DNA from 4 places in the Thermicanus aegyptius DSM 12793 genome. Region 3 is predicted to be linked to each of the others. Evidence: riboswitches for the same ligand, from Rfam matches in the RefSeq annotation. Region 3 holds a riboswitch; each other region holds the start of a gene.

Region 1 (4,577 bases), 500 kb from region 3:
CCATTACGCTCAAAGAAGAAGATGAATTGATTGGAGTTCGCCTCACCGATGGAAATCAAGAGATTATTCTAGGCACCAGGATGGGAATGTCGATCCGGTTTAAAGAAGAAGAGGTACGCCCCATGGGGAGAACTGCTGCAGGTGTAAAAGGGATTCAATTGGAGAGGGGAGATCAGGTCATCGATATGGATATCCTCGAGGAAGGGGATTCCCTCCTTATCGTGACGGAAAATGGATATGGGAAGAGGACTCCGTTGGACGAATATCGGACGCAAAGCCGGGGAGGGAAAGGGATTAAGACCTTAAATGTAACCCAGAAAAATGGTCCCATTGTCGGCATAAAGGTGATTGGCGCAGAAGAGGATGTGATGATCATTACGCAAACAGGGGTTGTAATTCGACTTAATGTGGAAAACATCTCCACCATGGGCCGATATACCCAAGGGGTAAAACTAATTCGCCTGGAGAATGATGAAGAGAAAGTGGCTACCGTCGCCCGTGTACAAAATAGTGTGGATGAGAATTAGCGTATTGTTGTTTCGCCGTATTCATAATAAAATGAAGAGGAACGACGAAGAAGGGAAGATTCCAATGCCGGAAATTCCAGTCAGCCGGGGGATGATCGGGAAAAAATTGGATAAGGACATCTTATCTCCTTTTGGAGGTTTACTCTATCAAAAAGGACATCCCTTAAGGGAAAAGGATGTGGAATTTCTCCTCGCCTTTAAGATCCAAACGATCTCGGTAGAGGAGGAAAGCAGAGAAGGTGAGGGCAAACACGGGACCAAAAAAGATCATTCCTCTCCTTCTCCCAAGGGGGAACAAGAATCGTCCTTCATCAAGGATTTCCGTCATGCGGTCAAAGAGATGGAGAAGATCTTCATTCGGCTTATGGCAGGAGGATCTCTTTCCGTCGCTGAAATCCGGCAGTGGTTAAAACCTTTGGTAGAGAAAACGGAAGGAAGCACCGGCTGGCTTTACTCCTTTCAGGAGAATAGCCCAAAGAATTACCAGGCCTATCATGCCGTCGGGACGGCATTGCTATCGGTTGGCATTGCACGGAGTGCAAAACTTCCCAAAAATGAATGGATGCAGATCGGGTTGGCCGGGCTTCTAAGCGATTTGGGGAAAGTGAAGATCCCGTCTTCCATCCTGCAAAAGAAAGGTCCTCTGACAAAGGAGGAGTGGGAAGAGGTCCGCCGCCATCCCGTTTACGGCTTCGAGTTGTTAAAGAACGTGAAAGGGATCACGGAAGGGGTGATTCTTTCTTCTTTACAACACCATGAACGCCTTGATGGTTCAGGCTATCCTTTAAACCTAACGAGGGAGAAAATTCATCCATACGCGAAAATTGTGGCCATTGCCGATGTGATTCACGCCGCATCCTCAACGAAACCCTATCGAACCGCCTGCTCCCCATTTCAGGTGATGGAGCAAATGAGGGTAGAGATGACGAATCAATTTGATACGGGTTATCTCCATACCTTGATTCAATCCTTACTTCAGCTCCCATTGGGTACACCGGTTTTGTTGAGTGACGGCAGAGTGGGAAAGATTCTCTATTTCATGCCCACTTCCCCTTTACGACCCATTCTAGATGTCGATGGAGATCCGATTTCCCTCATGGATCGAAAAGAGCTACATTTAGAGAAAATATTGATCGAATACCAATGAGATGTTCATGTACAAGGAGAGGCGGACCATGAAACGGCGATTCGGCAGAATCTTTTTTCCTCCCGTTCTCATTTTTTTCCTTTTCTCTTCTTCATTTTTCATAGGGAACCCACTCTTCGCGGAAGGAAACGGGGAGAGTCCGGTAGAAGGGAAAGGATATACTTCCGCAGAGTGGCAAGATGCCCTTCGCTCTCCATCCCCTATGGAAGTGAAGAGAATGAAGATCCCCTATAAGGTGAAAGGGGTTTATATGACCGGCTGGTCTGCAGGGGGAGAGAAATTTCAAAAGATCGTTGACCTCCTCGACCGATCTGAACTTAATGCGGTGGTGATCGATGTGAAAGAGGATAAGGGGGATATTACGTATCGTTCCAACATTCCTCTTGTCCATGAGATCAAATCGGATCATACCCGCTATATTCAGGACATTGATCATGTTTTAGAAGTACTTCATGAAAAAAATATCTACACCATTGCCAGAATTGTCTCTTTTAAAGATCCTTATATGGCCGGAGCAAAACAAGAATGGTCCTTGCAAAAGAAGACAGGCGGCGTGTGGAAGGACCGGAAAGGGATCATGTGGGTAGATCCCTATCGAAAGGAACAATGGGATTACAATCTCTCCGTAGCCATTGAAGCGGCTAAAAAGGGCTTTGATGAGATACAATTAGATTACGTAAGGTTTCCTGAAAATGGGAAAAAAGTTGACGCCGAAGTTTCTTATTACAATCCCCAAGGTAGGACGAAGGAGGTACTCATCCGGGATTTCATTCGCTATGTGCGGGAGAATCTGAAGCCCTATCCGGTATTTCTTTCGGCGGACGTCTTCGGTCTCGTCCCATCCGTTAGCGACGATATGGGGATTGGGCAAAGGTGGGAGCTGATTACACCGGAAGTGGATTATATCTCCCCGATGGCGTATCCTTCCCATTATGCCAAATATACCTTTGGGATCGCCGTACCGGATGCTCATCCTTACGAGGTGATTCGAGGTACGATCCTTGATGCTCAGAAAAAGGATGCGGCGCTCCATGCCCAAGGGATTAAGACGGCGACGATCCGCCCATGGTATCAAGATTTTACCGCCAGCTACTTACCTAAAGGAGAGTGGATCCGTTACACAGGGATACAGGTGTTGGACCAGGTCAGGGCGGGTAAAGAATTAGGAATCGATTCTTTTCTGCTGTGGGATCCACGCAACAATTTTTCGATAGATGCTTGGATAAAGTCTTGACACCTATGCATGTATAGGTTATTGTATACTACAATTATATACTGCGAAATCATCTTATCGAGAGTGGCGGAGGGACTGGCCCAATGATGCCCGGCAACCGGTTTTAAAAAACGCGGTGCCAAATCCTGCAGAGCTTATGCTCTGAAAGATAAGAGGAGAAACCCCTCTTCTTATCGAGAGGGGTTTTTTCATGGGCAAAAAGGAGAGGAGATAAAGAAGGATGGGGAAGTTTTTTGAGAAGGTAAGAAAAGGAGAGACGAGCATCGTGGTGGAGCTTGATCCACCCAAGAACCCGGATTTAAGCCGCTATTTAAGGGGGGCCCATGCTCTTAAAGAGGCAGGAGCCGATGCGATTACAATCGCGGACAATTCCCTCTCCCATTCCCGGGTGGCAAATATGGCGGTGGCAAAGCGGCTCCAGGATGAAGTAGGAATCGAGGGAATCGTCCATATCAACTGCAGGGACCGAAACCTTCTCGCACAGCAGTCTTATCTCCTCGGTCTTCATGTCCTGGGAATAACGAATCTTCTCATCGTCACCGGAGATCCGGTGAAGATGGGGGATATGCCGCAGACGAAATCTCTTTTTGAACTGAATTCCATCGGGCTGATGGAGAAAGTAAAAAAGATGAATGAGGGGATACTCTTTACAGGAGTAAAACAGGAGGAGAGAACCCATTTCCTATACGGAGGGGCTCTGGCTTCAGGGAAGAATCATATCCCCCATAGGGGCAGAATGATGAAGAAGGTGGAGGCGGGAGCTCGCTTCTTTTTCACCCAACCTGTATATAGCCAGGAGGCGATCGAAGCGTTAGGGAAGTTTTCCCGGGAAATGAATCCCGAAATTCCCGTCTTTCTCGGTATCATGCCGATCGTTTCCCATAAAAATGCCCTCTTTCTTAAAGGGGTCCCCGGGATCTTCATTCCGGATGAGCATGTGGAGCTTTTTTCTGGTAAAGAGGGAAAAGAGGCGGAACAGGTAGGAATTGAATTGGCCGATTCCCTGATTCAGTATGGGAAGAAATGGTTTAATGGTTTTTATCTGATTACTCCATATTTACGTTATTCGATCACGGCCGAACTGACACGCCGCATAAAGGAGGGAATTTAAGTGGCGGTGAAATTGATTGAAGAATTAAAGAAAAGAATTCTCCTCCTGGACGGAGCCATGGGAACGATGATTCAGGGAATGGGATTAACCGCAGAGGATTTCGGAGGAGAGGGTTACGAAGGGTGTAATGAAGTATTAAACCTGACAGCCCCGGAGAGGATAAAAGAGATTCACCTCTCTTATCTCCAGGCCGGGGCAGATATTATCGAGACCAACACCTTCGGATCAACGGGCCTCGTTCTATCTGAATATGGTTTAAGGAAAAAGGCGTATGAGATTACCCTGGCCGGGGCCAGAATCGCTCGGGAAGCAGTCAGAATCTATGAAGAAGAAACAGGTAAACATGCTTTCGTAGCCGGATCCATGGGACCTACCACGAGGGCTCTATCCGTCACCGGAGGCCTCTCCTTTGATGAATTAACCCGAGAATATAAGGAACAGGCAAAAGCCTTATTGGAGGGGGGAGTAGATGCACTCCTGATCGAAACCTCCCAGGATACACTTAACGTAAAGGCGGCAGGAAGAGGGGTCCTAGAGGCGTTCCAAGAGTTCGGCAAG
Region 2 (4,577 bases), 1.1 Mb from region 3:
GCGGAGGATCTGACCCACGATCTCTTTATCGAAGTGATGGAACGCATCCATCAATACGATCCGGAGCGGGGCAGTTTTCAAGCATGGCTGGCCGTCCTCTCCCGCAGCCGTTCCCTGGATCGCCTGCGCAAGAAAAAGCCCCTTTTGGTGGAGGATATCGGGGGGCTTTACCGATCCCAGGCGTCGGCGGAACGAACCGAGGAGAAGGCGATCCGCCGTCTGGAACAGGAAATGGCGGAAGAAGCCATCCACAGGTTGCCGGATTTGCAGCGGCAGGCGATCGAGCGTTTCTATTTTGGATCGAAGACACACCAGGAATTGGCCGAGGAGTTGGGACGACCTCTGGGCACGATTAAATCGCTGCTCCGTTACGGGCTAAAAAATGTCCGGAAGCAGCTGAGCCAGGTAGGCTGGCTGGAGGTGACGAGCGGTGAACCGAAACGGTAACACCTGCCTACAGCAGGAAGAGATGGTCGATTATGTGGTAGGCAAGCTTCCCCAGAAAGGGAGGATTCGGGTCGAACAGCATCTCACCCGCTGCCTTCAATGCCGCCGGCAGGTGGAAGGATGGCGAACTCTCCTCTACGCCCTTCCGGCCGCCCAAAGACCTCCGCGCCGCCTGAAACGGAGGCTCATCTTCTCCTTTCTTCTGCGAAAGGGGATATTTCGGAACGGCAGGAGATGGGTCACCCGCTTTTTCTCCTTTCCCTTGAGGCATAAACGTGCGGTTCTCTTTTCCTTTCTCCTCTTCTTCCTTGCCTCCGGGAGCCTCTTGCTCTGGCAAAACCGCCCGTCCTTCACCCCGATCACCCTGAAGGAGCCGCCTTACGTCTCGACCGTCCCACAGGGCGGCGGCAATTCGCCGTATACAACGGTATCCTCCCTTGGAAAGGAAGAAGCACCCTTTACTGCCGATTATCCTTTTATCTTTGATCCCCTGACGGTCCGCTATGACGTCATCTCCCTCCAGGATGAACAGGTGCATGGTTATGTATGGATCAACAGCAATTCTCAAGAGGTGCTCCTCATCATGGAGGAAGTCCTCCCTCTCGCGGAAAAGGATTACCAAGTCTGGATGAGGGAGAAGAGAAACGCTTCCAATCTGGGCCTCTTACAGATCGAAAAACGGGGGGCTCATCTCTATTACCAGGGAGAGGCTTCTCAACATGGAGAGGGCATGACGATCTCTTTGGAACCGAAAGGCGGGAGCCTCATCCCAACCGGTCCGGACCAGTATGTGGTCCATTTCCGCTAATCCGATTTTGCAAAATTTTGCTGTATTGACAAATCGACAAGATCTCTATATACTCTTCTCATCATCTGAATAGCACTTTCTTATCCAGAGTGGTGGAGGGACTGGCCCGATGAAACCCGGCAACCGTTCTTGGCGAAGCCAAGAAAAGGTGCCAATTCCTGCAAGGCGGAAAGACCTGTCTTGAGAGATAAGAAGGGACCGGCGTGAATCGTTCCCCCTCTTTCTCCGAGGGGGTTTTCTTTTGTCGCCTTCTCTCCAAGAAAGGAGCACCGGCGGGATGATGGATGGAACGCTTCGCTCATTCAGAAAAAGAGAAGAAAAGGAGTGGAATATTGCATGAAAAAAGGCCTCATTGTGATCCTTCTTACCTCCATCCTGGCGATCCTCGCAGGATGCGGAAGCCAAACCTCCGGAAAGGCGTTAAGCCCCGACAAGTTATTGGTAGGGGTAACGGCCGGCCCCCATGAGCAGATTATGGAAAAGGTAAAGGAAGTTGCGGCGAAGGATGGGCTGAATATTACCTTGAAGGTATTTAACGAATATGTGATGCCCAATGTGGCCCTGGCCGAAGGGGAATTGGATGTGAATATTTACCAACACAAGCCCTTCTTGGAGCAGATGAAAAAAGACCGGAATCTTGATCTCACCGATATTGCTCCCACCGTCAATTTCCCGATGGGCATCTATTCCAAAAAGGTGAAGGATGTGAAGGAGATCCCCGACGGCGGAAAGATTGGCCTCCCCAACGATCCGACCAATGGGGCACGGGCCCTCATCCTCTTCCAGCAGGCGGGTCTCATTAAGCTGAAGGATGGGGTCGGGGTGAAAGCGACGGTGAAAGATATCCAGGAGAATCCCCATAACTACCAATTCGTCGAATTGGAAGCTTCCCAGATTCCCCGCCAGTTGGACGAGCTGGATGCGGCGGCGATCAATACCAATTTTGCCATCGAACATGGGTACCTTCCCAGCCGGGATGCCATCGTGCTCGAACCGAAGGATTCTCCCTGGGTAAACGTGATCGTGGTTCGCACGGAGAACAAGGATGATCCGGTGCTTCAGAAATTGATTAAAGCGTACCATTCCGATGAGGTGAAGAAGTTTATCGAGGAGAAGTTCCAGGGGTCGGTCGTCCCTGCGTGGTAAACGAGCAGATGAGAGGAGAATGCCTGAAAGGGGTGAAGTGTATGATCCGATTGGAGAATCTCTCCAAAAGCTATGTGAGCAAGAATGGGAATGTGGAGGCATTAAAGGATGTATCTCTCCATGTGAAAAAGGGAGAGATTTTCGGGGTGATCGGTTACAGCGGAGCCGGAAAGAGCACGCTGATCCGCACCGTCAATCTCCTGGAGAAGCCTACAGCGGGCAAGGTTTATGTAAACGGGGTTGAGCTTACCTCCCTTCCCCCGCATGAATTGTTGAAAGCTCGTCGAAAGATCGGCATGATCTTTCAGGGATTTAACCTCCTGAAAACGGCGACGGTGGAGGAAAATCTGGCGATCCCGTTGAGATTGGCCGGCCTCCCCCAGGAGGAAGTAAGAGCCCGGGTGGACCGTTACCTTTCCGTGGTGGGCTTGGCGGAGAAGAAAAAAGCTTATCCGGCACAGCTTTCCGGCGGGCAGAAGCAGAGGGTCGCCATCGCCCGGGCCCTCTCCTTTGAACCCGAAGTTCTCTTAAGCGATGAAGCCACCAGCGCCCTAGATCCGGAGACCACCGAGGCCATTCTGGATCTTCTCTTGGAGATCAACCGAAACTTCGGAATCACCATCCTCCTGATCACCCACGAGATGCATGTGGTCCAAAAGGTGTGCGACCGGGTGGCGGTGCTGGAGGCGGGGAAGATCATCGAGGAGGGAAGCGTGGTGGAGCTTTTCACGCGTCCTAAGGAAAAGACGACACGCAAATTTGTGGAGAGTCTCTTCCAGGTTAACCCCTCGCCCCAGATTCTTGAGCAATTTTCATCCTATGGGATCCTGGCTACCCTCTCCTTCGTAGGGGGAACTTCGGGGGAACCGGCCCTCGCCAAGGTGAGCAAGCAATTTGCCGTCTATCCCAACATCTTGGCAGGCCACGTCACCACACTAAAGGACTTTCCGTTCGGAAAACTGCTGGTCCATTTTGAAGGAGAAGAAGAAGAAATCCGGAACGCCTTTCGCTTCTTAAAGGAAAGCGGCGTAGAGATCGAGGAGGGAAGAGCCCATGTTCGAAAGCTTGAGGCAATTTCTTGAGGATTGGGGGGGATCGATCTGGGAAGCGACGATCCAAACGTTTCAGATGGTAAGTATCTCTCTCCTGATCTCCATCCTGTTGGGATTACCGTTGGGCATTCTCCTGGTGTTGACCCGGCCTAGGAGAACCTACGCCAATCCCGTGTTGTATCAGTCCCTAAACGCGCTCATCAACGTGATCCGTTCTTTGCCTTTTATCATCCTGCTCTTCTTCATCCTCCCCTTTACGAAATGGGTCGTCGGGACGACGATCGGGGTTCAGGGAGTGATCGTCCCTCTGGTGGTTTATACCGCTCCCTACATCGCCCGCCTGATGGAAACCTCCCTCCTGGAGGTGGACCGTGGGGTTATCGAGGCGTATGAGGCGATGGGGATTCCCACGCGTTCCATCATCTGGCATGTGATGGTCCGAGAGGCACGCCCCTCCATCATATTAGGCCTTACGATCGCCACCATCACCTTGATCGGTGCCACGGCGATGGCGGGACTTGTGGGAGGCGGTGGATTGGGGGATCTCGCGTATCGCTTCGGATTTCAGCGCTATGAACCTCAGGTGATGTATGGAACGGTTCTCCTCCTCATCCTGATCGTCCAGGGACTGCAATCGCTGGGAAACCTCCTCTCCGCCCGCCTGAAGAAGGATTAATTTAACCTCTCCATCTCTTCGTCATCGATCTCAAAATTGGCGTAGACGTTCTGGACATCATCCGATTCTTCCAAGCGGTCGATCAGTTTCAAAACCTTCTCGGCCTCTTCCCCCGCCACCTTCACCGTGGTGGTGGGAACCATCGTTACTTCGGCGGAGGAGATGGGGATCCCGGCGTTCTCCAATCCCTCCCGAACTTTTTCCAATAGGTCCGGTTCCGTATAAACGGTAATCTCGTCTTCCTCTACCTCGACATCCTCCGCTCCCGCGTCAATGGCGGCCAGCATGACCGCTTCCTCATCCACCTCTTCTTCTTCGCGATCGATCAGGATCTGTCCTTTCCTTTGAAAGAGGAAAGAAACGCATCCGCTCTCTCCTAGATTCCCGCCGTGGCGGGAAAAGATATGCCGCATCTCCGCGGCGGTTCGGTTCCGGTTGTCCGTCAGGG
Region 3 (4,577 bases):
CATGACATACTGGCTCCACAACAAAGCAAGCATCGAAAATTGGAGAAAGTACATCAAGACGAAGAGCGAAAAGGCGCTAGCCACCGGTAGTCTTCTCTCCCTGGCTGTTCTCTCGTTTCTGGCGGTCTTTCGGGAAGGAACCGAGACGGTCCTGTTCTTCATCGGAATGGCCTCTTCCATTTCTCTTACGCAGTTATTAGGGGGGATCGCCTTTGGAATCATTCTCCTCATCATACTCGGCATCTTAATCCTGAAAGTGGGTATGAGAATTCCATTGCGGCCTTTCTTCCTCCTCTCCAGCCTGCTTGTCTTTTACCTAAGTCTTAAGTTTACCGGCATGGGGATCAAGAGCCTCCAATTGGCCGGTCTTCTCCCGGCAACCCATGTGGAGTGGTTTCCGACCATTGAGTTTTTCTCCATTTACCCCACGGCGGAGGGGCTGATCCTACAAGCGGCACTGCTCGTCGTTGTCCTATTCTTTGCGGTATGGGAGCGGTATAGAGCCTTTTCCTACCGGAGAAAAATGGAAGCCAATTGATTGCTGCATAACAACCGAAGAACAGGAGGTTTTTTATGATCAATCATAGAGCAAAAAGGAACGCATTTCGCAAATGGACTTTTTTCTTTTCCCTCCTTTTGATCTCAACCCTTCTGCTTGCCGCTTGCGGAAATAACCCCATCAGGGATGGGGCGAAGGGAATGAAGGAAACCTTGGCTGAGTTAAAAATGGCCCTGGACCAGAATGATGCTGCGAAGGTAAAGGAACTGGGGCAAAAACTGGAAGAGAAATGGAAAAGCTTCGAAGATGGGGTAAAAGAGAAGTCCGGCGATCTTTATGAAAAGACGGAAAGGTCTCTTAAGACGATTGGGGCAGGGGTGGAAGTTACTCCCTTGGATGCAAAGACTCTGAAACAAGCGGCAGAGGAACTGGACCAAGCACTCACGGAGGTGGAGAAACTCTAAGGCCGGATACCCGCTGTAAGGCGGCCGTCAGGTAAATGCCGAACAGCACAGAGGGCACAGCCCTCCTTTTATGGGATTCGGAGGGATCAGGATAAGGTTTGGGATTTTCGTCCCAGGATCTCCTTGATCGCTTTTCCATAGCATCCGTCTTGATCGGGATAGAGTATGCCCTTTTCCGTAATGATGGCCGTGATGAGGGAAGAAGGGGTTATGTCAAAAGCGGGATTGTATACCTTCATTCCCACAGGGGCGGTACGCTTGCCAAAGCCCTCGGTCACCTCTTCCGCCGGTCTTTCTTCAATGGGAATCTCCTCACCCGTTGGCGTCTCAGGATCAAAGGAGGATAGGGGGGCCGCCACGTAAAAAGGAATGTTGTGGGCTTTCGCCAATATCGCCAGTCCATAGGTCCCGATCTTGTTGGCCACATCCCCGTTCGCCGCCACCCTGTCGGCACCGACGATGACGGCCTGGACCCACCCTTTAGCCATCACCAGGGCCGCCATATTGTCGCAAATCAGCGTCGAATCAATGCCTGCCTGCATCAGTTCCCATGCGGTAAGGCGAGCGCCTTGCAAGACGGGGCGGGTTTCATCAATAAAAATCTTAAGCGTCATCCCTTGTTCCCGGGCCAGATAGATAGGAGCGGTGGCCGTTCCATATTTGGCCGTCGCCAGGCTTCCAGGATTGCAGTGGGTCAGGATGCCCATTCCGTCTTTCAGTAATGTTAGTCCATGCTCGCCGATCCGGCGGCATGTTTCTTCATCTTCTTTTTGAATCCGAAGGGCTTCCGCCAATAAGCCCGCTTTCACTTCCTCTGTCGAGCAGCCATGGGCGCCGTCCATCTCCGCCCTGGTGAGCAGACGCATGAGTGCCCAGCGAAGATTAATAGCGGTAGGTCTCGCTTGGGAGAGGAATTCCGCCTTTCCTTTTAGGTCCTCGATCAGTTCCGGTACATTTCCGTAAGAGAGATGTTGAACTCCCAGATAGAGTCCGTAGGCGGCCGTGATGCCGATGGCCGGAGCTCCCCGGACCGTGAGTTGCCGGATGGCCTTCCATACTTCTTCGATCGTGTCAATTTTGTGATAGCGTGTTTCTTCAGGCAACCGATTCTGATCCAGAAGGAGGAGATGATTCTCTTTCCATTGAACCGATTGGATAAAGGAATGGGTCATGAGGCAATCCTCTCTTCCCGGATTGATTGCACGATTTGCAATATATCTTCGATCCTCTGGATTCCATGCCGTGCCAGAATCAGTTCCCTGCCGATGGCAAGAGCCATTGTCTCTCCTTTTGCCCTGAGTTTAGGATCTTCAATCGATTCCAGATCGGCCACATGGGCAAGACCGATGACGCGGCGTATCATCTTGCAGCCGGCATACCCGGCGGTATCCTGGAGGATCCTTTCCAGGTAATCGTCCAAATATCCATGAACGGAAGTGAAGGCTTCCAATCCGTCATTCCACCATAACTGGCGGAAATTCCTTTCAAAGACGGACCAGATTTCGGCCGCCGTCCTGAGAAGATACACCTGATACTCCGATTTCTCAGCAGGGTCGTCGGTTAAGCCTTCTTGAGCGGAGAAGTTTAAGAACAGGTTGGCGAGTACCGCTCCGATATCAAAACCCATCGGCCCGTAATAGGCGAATTCCGGATCGATCACCCGGGTATCCTGTTCCGTCACCATGATGCTCCCCGTATGAAGATCCCCGTGGATCAGGGCTTGAGTTCGGGTGAGGAACCCTTCTTTCAAAGCCGCCACTTCAAGTTTCAATCTGCCGTCGCTCCAGATTTTGCGCACCTCTTCGAGAATGAGCGGGTTAAACCGGTTGGTCTCGGCGTTGTAAAATGGATCGGTGAAAACGAGATCCTCGGTGATGCGGCACATCTCCGGATTGATAAATTGTGCCACCTGTTCTTTTTTCCTTCGGGAGTTTAAGGCGATATCGGAGGTGTAAAAGAGGGTCCTGGCCAGAAAGGTTCCGATATGCTGGGCCAATTTTGGATAGCGCCGCCTAAGGATCAGCCCTTTTCTTAACACGATATGGGAGGAGAGATCCTCCATGACGGTCAGGGCAAGATGCGGATCATAATGATATACTTTCGGGACTGAACCGGGGCAGAGCGCTTCCTCCATGTGGAGGGCCTCGCTCTCGATGCGTGCCCTGTCCAGGGTAAGGGGCCACGAATCCCCGACCACCCGGGCGTAAGGGAGCGCTTGTTTGATGATGATGCTTCTGTCCGTAGCTTCTTCTTGGATGCGAAATACCAGGTTTAGATTCCCATCGCCGATTTCCCGGGCGGTTAGTCGGGCATCTTCCGGGAAGATCCTAAGGCGCTTCGCATAGGCTACCGCTTCCGCTTCGTTTAGAGGATGATAATGTGCCATTCCCATCGATCCTTTCGTGTGAAATGAAAAAACCTCTGACCCTTCTGAAAGGGCAGAGGTTTAAAATCTATCCAACCCCTTATCTCTCAGAACGGTACGTTCTGCAGGAGTTAGCACCTTGCTGTGACCGGAAACAAAGATTTCGTGCAGGAACATCCTGCCGTCCTCTCCGATCCGTCACCCCGTATAGGGAAATGCAGGTTGCCGGGCATCATTGGGCCAGTCCCTCCGCCATCTCTTGATAAGAGCGAATCGGTCAAACTCTATTCGGTTTTTACATCCATACATTTGCCCCAAGCGATTTGATGAGAATCAGAATCAAATTCACTTGGTTTTGGTGATTAATTTATTTTTTTTCTCAACGTTTGTCAAGGGAAAAATTTAAAGGTGAGAGGTGGAATGTTTGCAGATATAAATCTTGTGCCAGCATGGGATCGGTTCACAACCCATTGCAGAAAAGGCGGATAGATTGCAGGAAGGTTCGGTGATGATCTCAAGGGAGGTGGATGAAATCAGAAAAAATGCAAAAATAGCGACATTTTGGGGATTGACAGAGAAGTATGCTGCGTTTATAGTTATGACCATCGAGTGACAATTGAAAATAAGAATTACTCTTATCCAGAGAAGGCTGAGGGACTGGCCCGATGACGCCCGGCAACCTGCTGCCCATACCTATGGGCTAAACGACTGGAAGGAGGAGCTTCTCCCAGGGATCGTAGGGGGGATCTCCATCCTTTCAGGAGTGAAGGTAAGGTGCTAATTCCTGCAGAACGTTATGTTCTGAAAGATAAGGGTGTGGGATATTGTTTCTACAACCTCTTTCAGAACGAAAGAGGTTTTTATTTTTGTAAAAAAAGGCGGTGATGGGATTGTCGTTGGATGAGGAATATATCTTGGCGACTTACCTGCTGAAAGGGGAAAAGGATCTATACAAAAAGGCGCAAGGGATTGCCGTCGGGCTTACGGTGGGGACATGGACCGAGCTGCCGAGTGAGAAAAAGGAAAGCATGGCGCAACATTTGGGGAAAGTGGTCGATGTCGTCCCACTTCCGGAGGAAGAAGGGAAGCAGCCCGTGGGGAAAATTACCATCGCATATCCGATCGTCAACGTGACCCCTGATCTTCCATCCATTCTTACCACGGTGTTCGGAAAGTTATCCCTGGATGGTTCGATCAAACTCTTGGATCTCCACATTCCCGACTCCCTCCTTTCCCAATTTCCGGGCCC
Region 4 (4,577 bases), 1.4 Mb from region 3:
GAAAACCCATCCTATCTATCAAATGGAACTGATCGCGCCGATGGAAGAACTAACCCTATACCAGGAACGTTTTGGACAAGAATTTCAGTTTTATCCATGGCATGTAGCCTCGTCCGCGGCGAACATAAATCCTCTCGCCAACTCCAAAGCGATTGGAATGCACCATGTGTTAAAACGGTTTTCACTAGATGAATCCGTTGCGGCCGCCATCGGCGACGGACCGAATGATATCGAGATGATCCGCTCCGCACATCTCGGCATCGCCATGGGAAATGCTTGTAAAGAGCTTAAGTCTGCGGCGGATCTCGTTGCAGAAGATGTTACTGCGGACGGGGCCGCCAAGGCGATTGAAATGTTGTTGGAGAGCGGGTAAGGGAATGCTAGCGGTTTCGATAGAAGAGAACGTCTGAAAGAAAGGAGAGTTGAAGATGAAAATGAGGATCAAAATACCAATTCGGGTGAAACTGGTCGGTTTTATTTTATTCGTCGCCTTTTTATTCGGCATTACAAACGGTATTTCATCCTATTCCATAGGAGCCTTTATTGTAACGATTTTGATCGGTCTCGTCATTTCCCGGAAGATCACAAAACCGATTGCGTCTATGACGAAATTTGCGGAACAAATTGCAACAGGGAATTTAACTGCGGAGGAGATCAGAGTAAAAAACCGCGATGAAATTGGAGATCTTGCGAATTCGTTCAATAAGATGACCACAAACTTTCGCAGTCTAATCCATCAGATCAAAACCAGTGCGGAACAGATCGCCGCGTCATCAGAGGAATTGACAGCCAGCGCCGAACAAACCAGCAAAGCGACCGAACAAATTGTTTCGACCATGCAAGAAGTGGCGATGGGTTCCGAGAATCAAGTCCGCAGTGTAAGTGACGGCATAAGTGCGATTTATGAAGTCTCCACCACCGTGCAACAAATTGCTGACAATGCAGAAAGTGTCTCTGCTGCTGCGATTCAAGCTTCGGAAACAGCATCCGCAGGAAATCTTGCCATTCGGACGACGATCAAGCAGATGAATTCCATTAGTACTACGGTGAATGAGCTGGCCGAGGCGGTGAAAAGATTGGGTAAAAGTTCCCAAGAAATCGAACAGATTGTAGATGTGATTGCAAGTATTGCCGCACAGACCAATCTATTGGCTTTAAACGCTACGATCGAGGCCGCCAGAGCCGGGGAGCACGGACGTGGATTTTCTGTAGTCGCTGAGGAAGTTCGCAAATTGGCCGAGCAATCGGCTCGATCAGCACAAAAAATTGCAGAACTGATTAACTCGATCCAATATGAAACGAATCATGTGGTTCAATCGATGGAGACCACGACAAAAGAGGTGTCTGATGGGATTAAAGTTGTCAACAAAGTAGGTGAATCGTTTGAAGAAATTCAGCGCTCGGTAAATAACGTAGTGGCGCAGGCGCAAGATGTATCAGCCGCCACAAAGCAAATTTCTACGGGAACAGATCGAGTAGTCCATTCGATTAACCAAATTGCCAGCGTGGCAGGGGCAACCGCATCCGGAACCCAAAACGTAGCGGCGGGCACCGAAGAACAGTTGGCATCGATGGAGGAAATCTCATCGTCTGCCGCTTTCCTCTCAAAAATGGCGGAGGAATTTCTGGCGCTTGTGGGCAAATTTAAGGTGTGATCTCCCCGCCCTTCATGAAAGATATTCTTCATCTCCCTCTTCTTTTCTTTTGTCGATCACCCACTCATGGAGCAGGAACTCGATAAGACCAAGGAGGGTTATTCCCCATAATCCTTTAACTAAAGATTCCCTCCCCAATCGGCGGAGGAGATAGTACATAAGAGGAAGTCCAATGGATAGACTCCTTTTTGCTCCCATCTTAGACAACCAAATGGGATCTGCCACAGATCCTATAAGGGCCAGAAGAACTCCTGCACCTAACCATCTTTTGATCCCTCCTCCGCGCAGAAGAAGGGGGAAAAATAAAAATTTCATGAGGCTATTGGAGATGAAGATCACACCTTTCCCTCCTTTGGTTCTAACGATTGTTGAGGTTTTAAGGCGATTCGTATCATCCTTTTTCTTTTAAAAGGGATCGGGGTATGTCTCGTCCGATTCTTGGACCGTTATTTTCATTTTTGAGCGGTGCATCGAATCGGGAATCTTTCCTTTACAGGTTAGTATTCGAAAAAAAAAAGGAAAAAATAAAAATTACCGTTGACAAATGAATCCAGGTCGACTATGCTATATAGCAAATAGGATTTCACAATGAACTCACAATTGAAAAGAAATGAGATTCTCTTATCCAGAGAGGCTGAGGGACTGGCCCAATGACGCCCGGCAACCGGTTTTAAGCGGAAAGGCTTAAAAACGCGGTGCCAATTCCTGCAGAGCTTTAAAAGCTCTGAGAGATAAGATGAGTGTGATGGTGTGACAAAATCCCTCTTCTTATCGAAGAGGGATTTTTAATTGGGGAAATGAAGTGCGAAGAGAAAAAGGAGAAGGAGGGGATCAGGTTGACAAAAGCTGGGACAGCTATTCAACCCCATACAGGGGTACTCCCCATTGGGGACTTACTACTGGAATCCGGCAAGGTATTGCCGAATGTTAAGATTGCTTATGAACGTGTGGGTCCGGAAAGTGCACCTACCATCCTGGTCTGCCATGCCCTAACGGGAAATCAATACACCGTAGGGAGTGAATCTGCCCCTGGATGGTGGAGGGAATTGGTAGGCCCCGAACGTTTTATTGATACAAACCGTTTTCAAGTCATTACCACCAATGTGATCGGGGGTTGTAACGGTTCGACGGGCCCGCTAAGCCCCGATCCCAATACGGGAGAAGCCTATCGATCCAATTTCCCTTTTATTACAGTACGGGATATGGTCCATGCCCAACACCGCTTTCTTCAAAAAATCGGGATTTCCCATCTAAAGGCGGTTATAGGGGGATCGTTAGGCGGAATGCAGGTGCTTGAATGGGGTCTCCTTTATCCCGATTTTATGGATCTCATCATCCCGATCGCCGTTACACCTTTCCTCTCCGACTATGCTATCTCCTTTAATGCCATAGGTCGATTGGCCATTCTTAATGATCCCGCCTGGAAAGAGGGGATGTATGATCCTGAGGAACAACCTATCATGGGACTTTCCATCGCCAGAATCGCCGGGCTTCTCACCTATCGAACACCGAAACTCTTTAATCATCGTTTCTCCAGGGAGATGAAAGGGGGATGGGGGAGCGACCACAGGGAGATCGCATTTCAGGTTGAATCCTACTTAACCTATCAAGGGGAGAAACTTTCTAGGCGCTTTGATGCCAACTCATATCTCTATCTTTTAAAAGCGATGGATTATCACGATATCGGACGGGGAAGGGGAGGGGTGGAAAAAGCGGTTGAAGGATATCGCAGCCAAGTGGTTGCCCTGGCCTTTCAAGGAGATCTCCTTTACCCCCCCGATGAAATTTTCCGTTTCGTAGGACTTCTCAGAGAAAAAGGAGTCCGAGCAGATTATCATGAAGTAACCACTCATTTTGGTCATGACGGATTTTTAACAGAGTTTGACCGCTGGGGAGGTTTCATCACCGACGCTCTGAAATCTTCTTCCCTATCTTAAGAAAGGGGAAGTGAGATAGATACTTAAAACAAGGAGGAATAGGAATGGGAGAGTACCGCTTTGAAACTGTAGCCATCCATGGAGGAGTACAACCGGATCCGGTAACGGGAGCGAGGGCATTTCCCCTCTATCTGTCTACCGCTTATCAATTTGAGAATACGGAGCATGCGGCCAATCTCTTTGCATTAAAGGAGACGGGGTATATCTATACACGGATCCATAATCCCACGGTGACCGCCTTTGAAGAAAGGATTACAAAGTTGGAAGGGGGCGTAGGGGCTCTTGCCTTAGCCAGCGGCGCTGCCGCGATCACCCTGACCATCCTCAACTTGGCAAAAGCTGGAGATGAGATCCTCTCCTCTGTAAAATTGTATGGAGGAACATATAATCTTTTTTCCACCACCCTTCCGAAATATGGAATTCGTACTCGTTTCGTAGATCCGAACGATCCTCAAAATTTTAGAGAGGCGATTACACCCAATACAAAAGCGATTTATGCAGAGGTGATCGGGAATCCCAGCCTGGATGTGCTCGATATTGAAGAAGTGGCGAAAATCGCCCATGAAGCAGGCATTCCTCTCATCGTGGACAACACCTTTGGAACTCCTTATCTGGTAAGGCCCTTAGAACATGGGGCAGATATCGTGGTTCATTCGGCGACCAAGTGGATCAGCGGCAATGGAACCACACTCGGGGGAGTAATTATAGACGGAGGACGTTTTGATTGGAATTCTCCCAAGTTCCCCGAATTTACCACTCCCGATCCAAGTTATCATAACATCGTATACTCTGAAGCCTTTCAAAATGCTGCTTTTATCGTCAAGGCGAGAGTTCAATTGCTTAGGGATTTAGGTCCTTCCATCAGCCCATTTAATGCCTTTCAACTTGCCCTAGGATTAGAAACCTTAGCCGTCAGGATGAAAGAACATATTAAAAATACCAGGGATGTCGTCGCATACTTAAAAAGACATCCTCAGGTAAGTTG

Evidence for each region. Region 3 has a riboswitch for S-adenosylmethionine ahead of mtnK (S-methyl-5-thioribose kinase). Riboswitches for the same ligand answer to the same signal wherever they lie in the genome.
Region 1: linked by a shared signal. The riboswitch ahead of THEAE_RS21735 (methylenetetrahydrofolate reductase) and the one ahead of mtnK (S-methyl-5-thioribose kinase) in region 3 are both predicted to bind S-adenosylmethionine.
Region 2: linked by a shared signal. The riboswitch ahead of THEAE_RS0110085 (MetQ/NlpA family ABC transporter substrate-binding protein) and the one ahead of mtnK (S-methyl-5-thioribose kinase) in region 3 are both predicted to bind S-adenosylmethionine.
Region 4: linked by a shared signal. The riboswitch ahead of metX (homoserine O-acetyltransferase MetX) and the one ahead of mtnK (S-methyl-5-thioribose kinase) in region 3 are both predicted to bind S-adenosylmethionine.

Annotation. Positions count from the first base shown of each region.
Region 1 is NZ_KI783301.1:3,485,047-3,489,623, forward strand. It holds gene gyrA (DNA gyrase subunit A) at 1-527, shown strand, start outside; gene THEAE_RS0118420 (HD-GYP domain-containing protein) at 592-1,674, shown strand; gene THEAE_RS0118425 (putative glycoside hydrolase) at 1,703-2,908, shown strand; SAM riboswitch class I at 2,960-3,063, shown strand; gene THEAE_RS21735 (methylenetetrahydrofolate reductase) at 3,129-4,019, shown strand; gene metH (methionine synthase) at 4,020-4,577, shown strand, end outside.
Region 2 is NZ_KI783301.1:1,897,132-1,901,708, forward strand. It holds gene THEAE_RS0110070 (RNA polymerase sigma factor) at 1-447, shown strand, start outside; gene THEAE_RS0110075 (anti-sigma factor) at 431-1,255, shown strand; SAM riboswitch class I at 1,333-1,449, shown strand; gene THEAE_RS0110085 (MetQ/NlpA family ABC transporter substrate-binding protein) at 1,592-2,401, shown strand; gene THEAE_RS0110090 (methionine ABC transporter ATP-binding protein) at 2,443-3,483, shown strand; gene THEAE_RS0110095 (methionine ABC transporter permease) at 3,455-4,129, shown strand; gene THEAE_RS0110100 (YebC/PmpR family DNA-binding transcriptional regulator) at 4,126-4,577, opposite strand, start outside.
Region 3 is NZ_KI783301.1:2,984,428-2,989,004, reverse strand. It holds gene THEAE_RS0116005 (FTR1 family iron permease) at 1-538, shown strand, start outside; gene THEAE_RS21410 (hypothetical protein) at 574-963, shown strand; gene mtnA (S-methyl-5-thioribose-1-phosphate isomerase) at 1,050-2,135, opposite strand; gene mtnK (S-methyl-5-thioribose kinase) at 2,132-3,349, opposite strand; SAM riboswitch class I at 3,426-3,597, opposite strand; SAM riboswitch class I at 3,961-4,143, shown strand; gene THEAE_RS0115975 (2,3-diketo-5-methylthiopentyl-1-phosphate enolase) at 4,225-4,577, shown strand, end outside.
Region 4 is NZ_KI783301.1:1,599,366-1,603,942, forward strand. It holds gene THEAE_RS0108595 (Cof-type HAD-IIB family hydrolase) at 1-373, shown strand, start outside; gene THEAE_RS20480 (methyl-accepting chemotaxis protein) at 429-1,655, shown strand; gene THEAE_RS0108605 (hypothetical protein) at 1,668-1,994, opposite strand; SAM riboswitch class I at 2,274-2,393, shown strand; gene metX (homoserine O-acetyltransferase MetX) at 2,492-3,592, shown strand; gene THEAE_RS0108620 (O-acetylhomoserine aminocarboxypropyltransferase/cysteine synthase family protein) at 3,637-4,577, shown strand, end outside.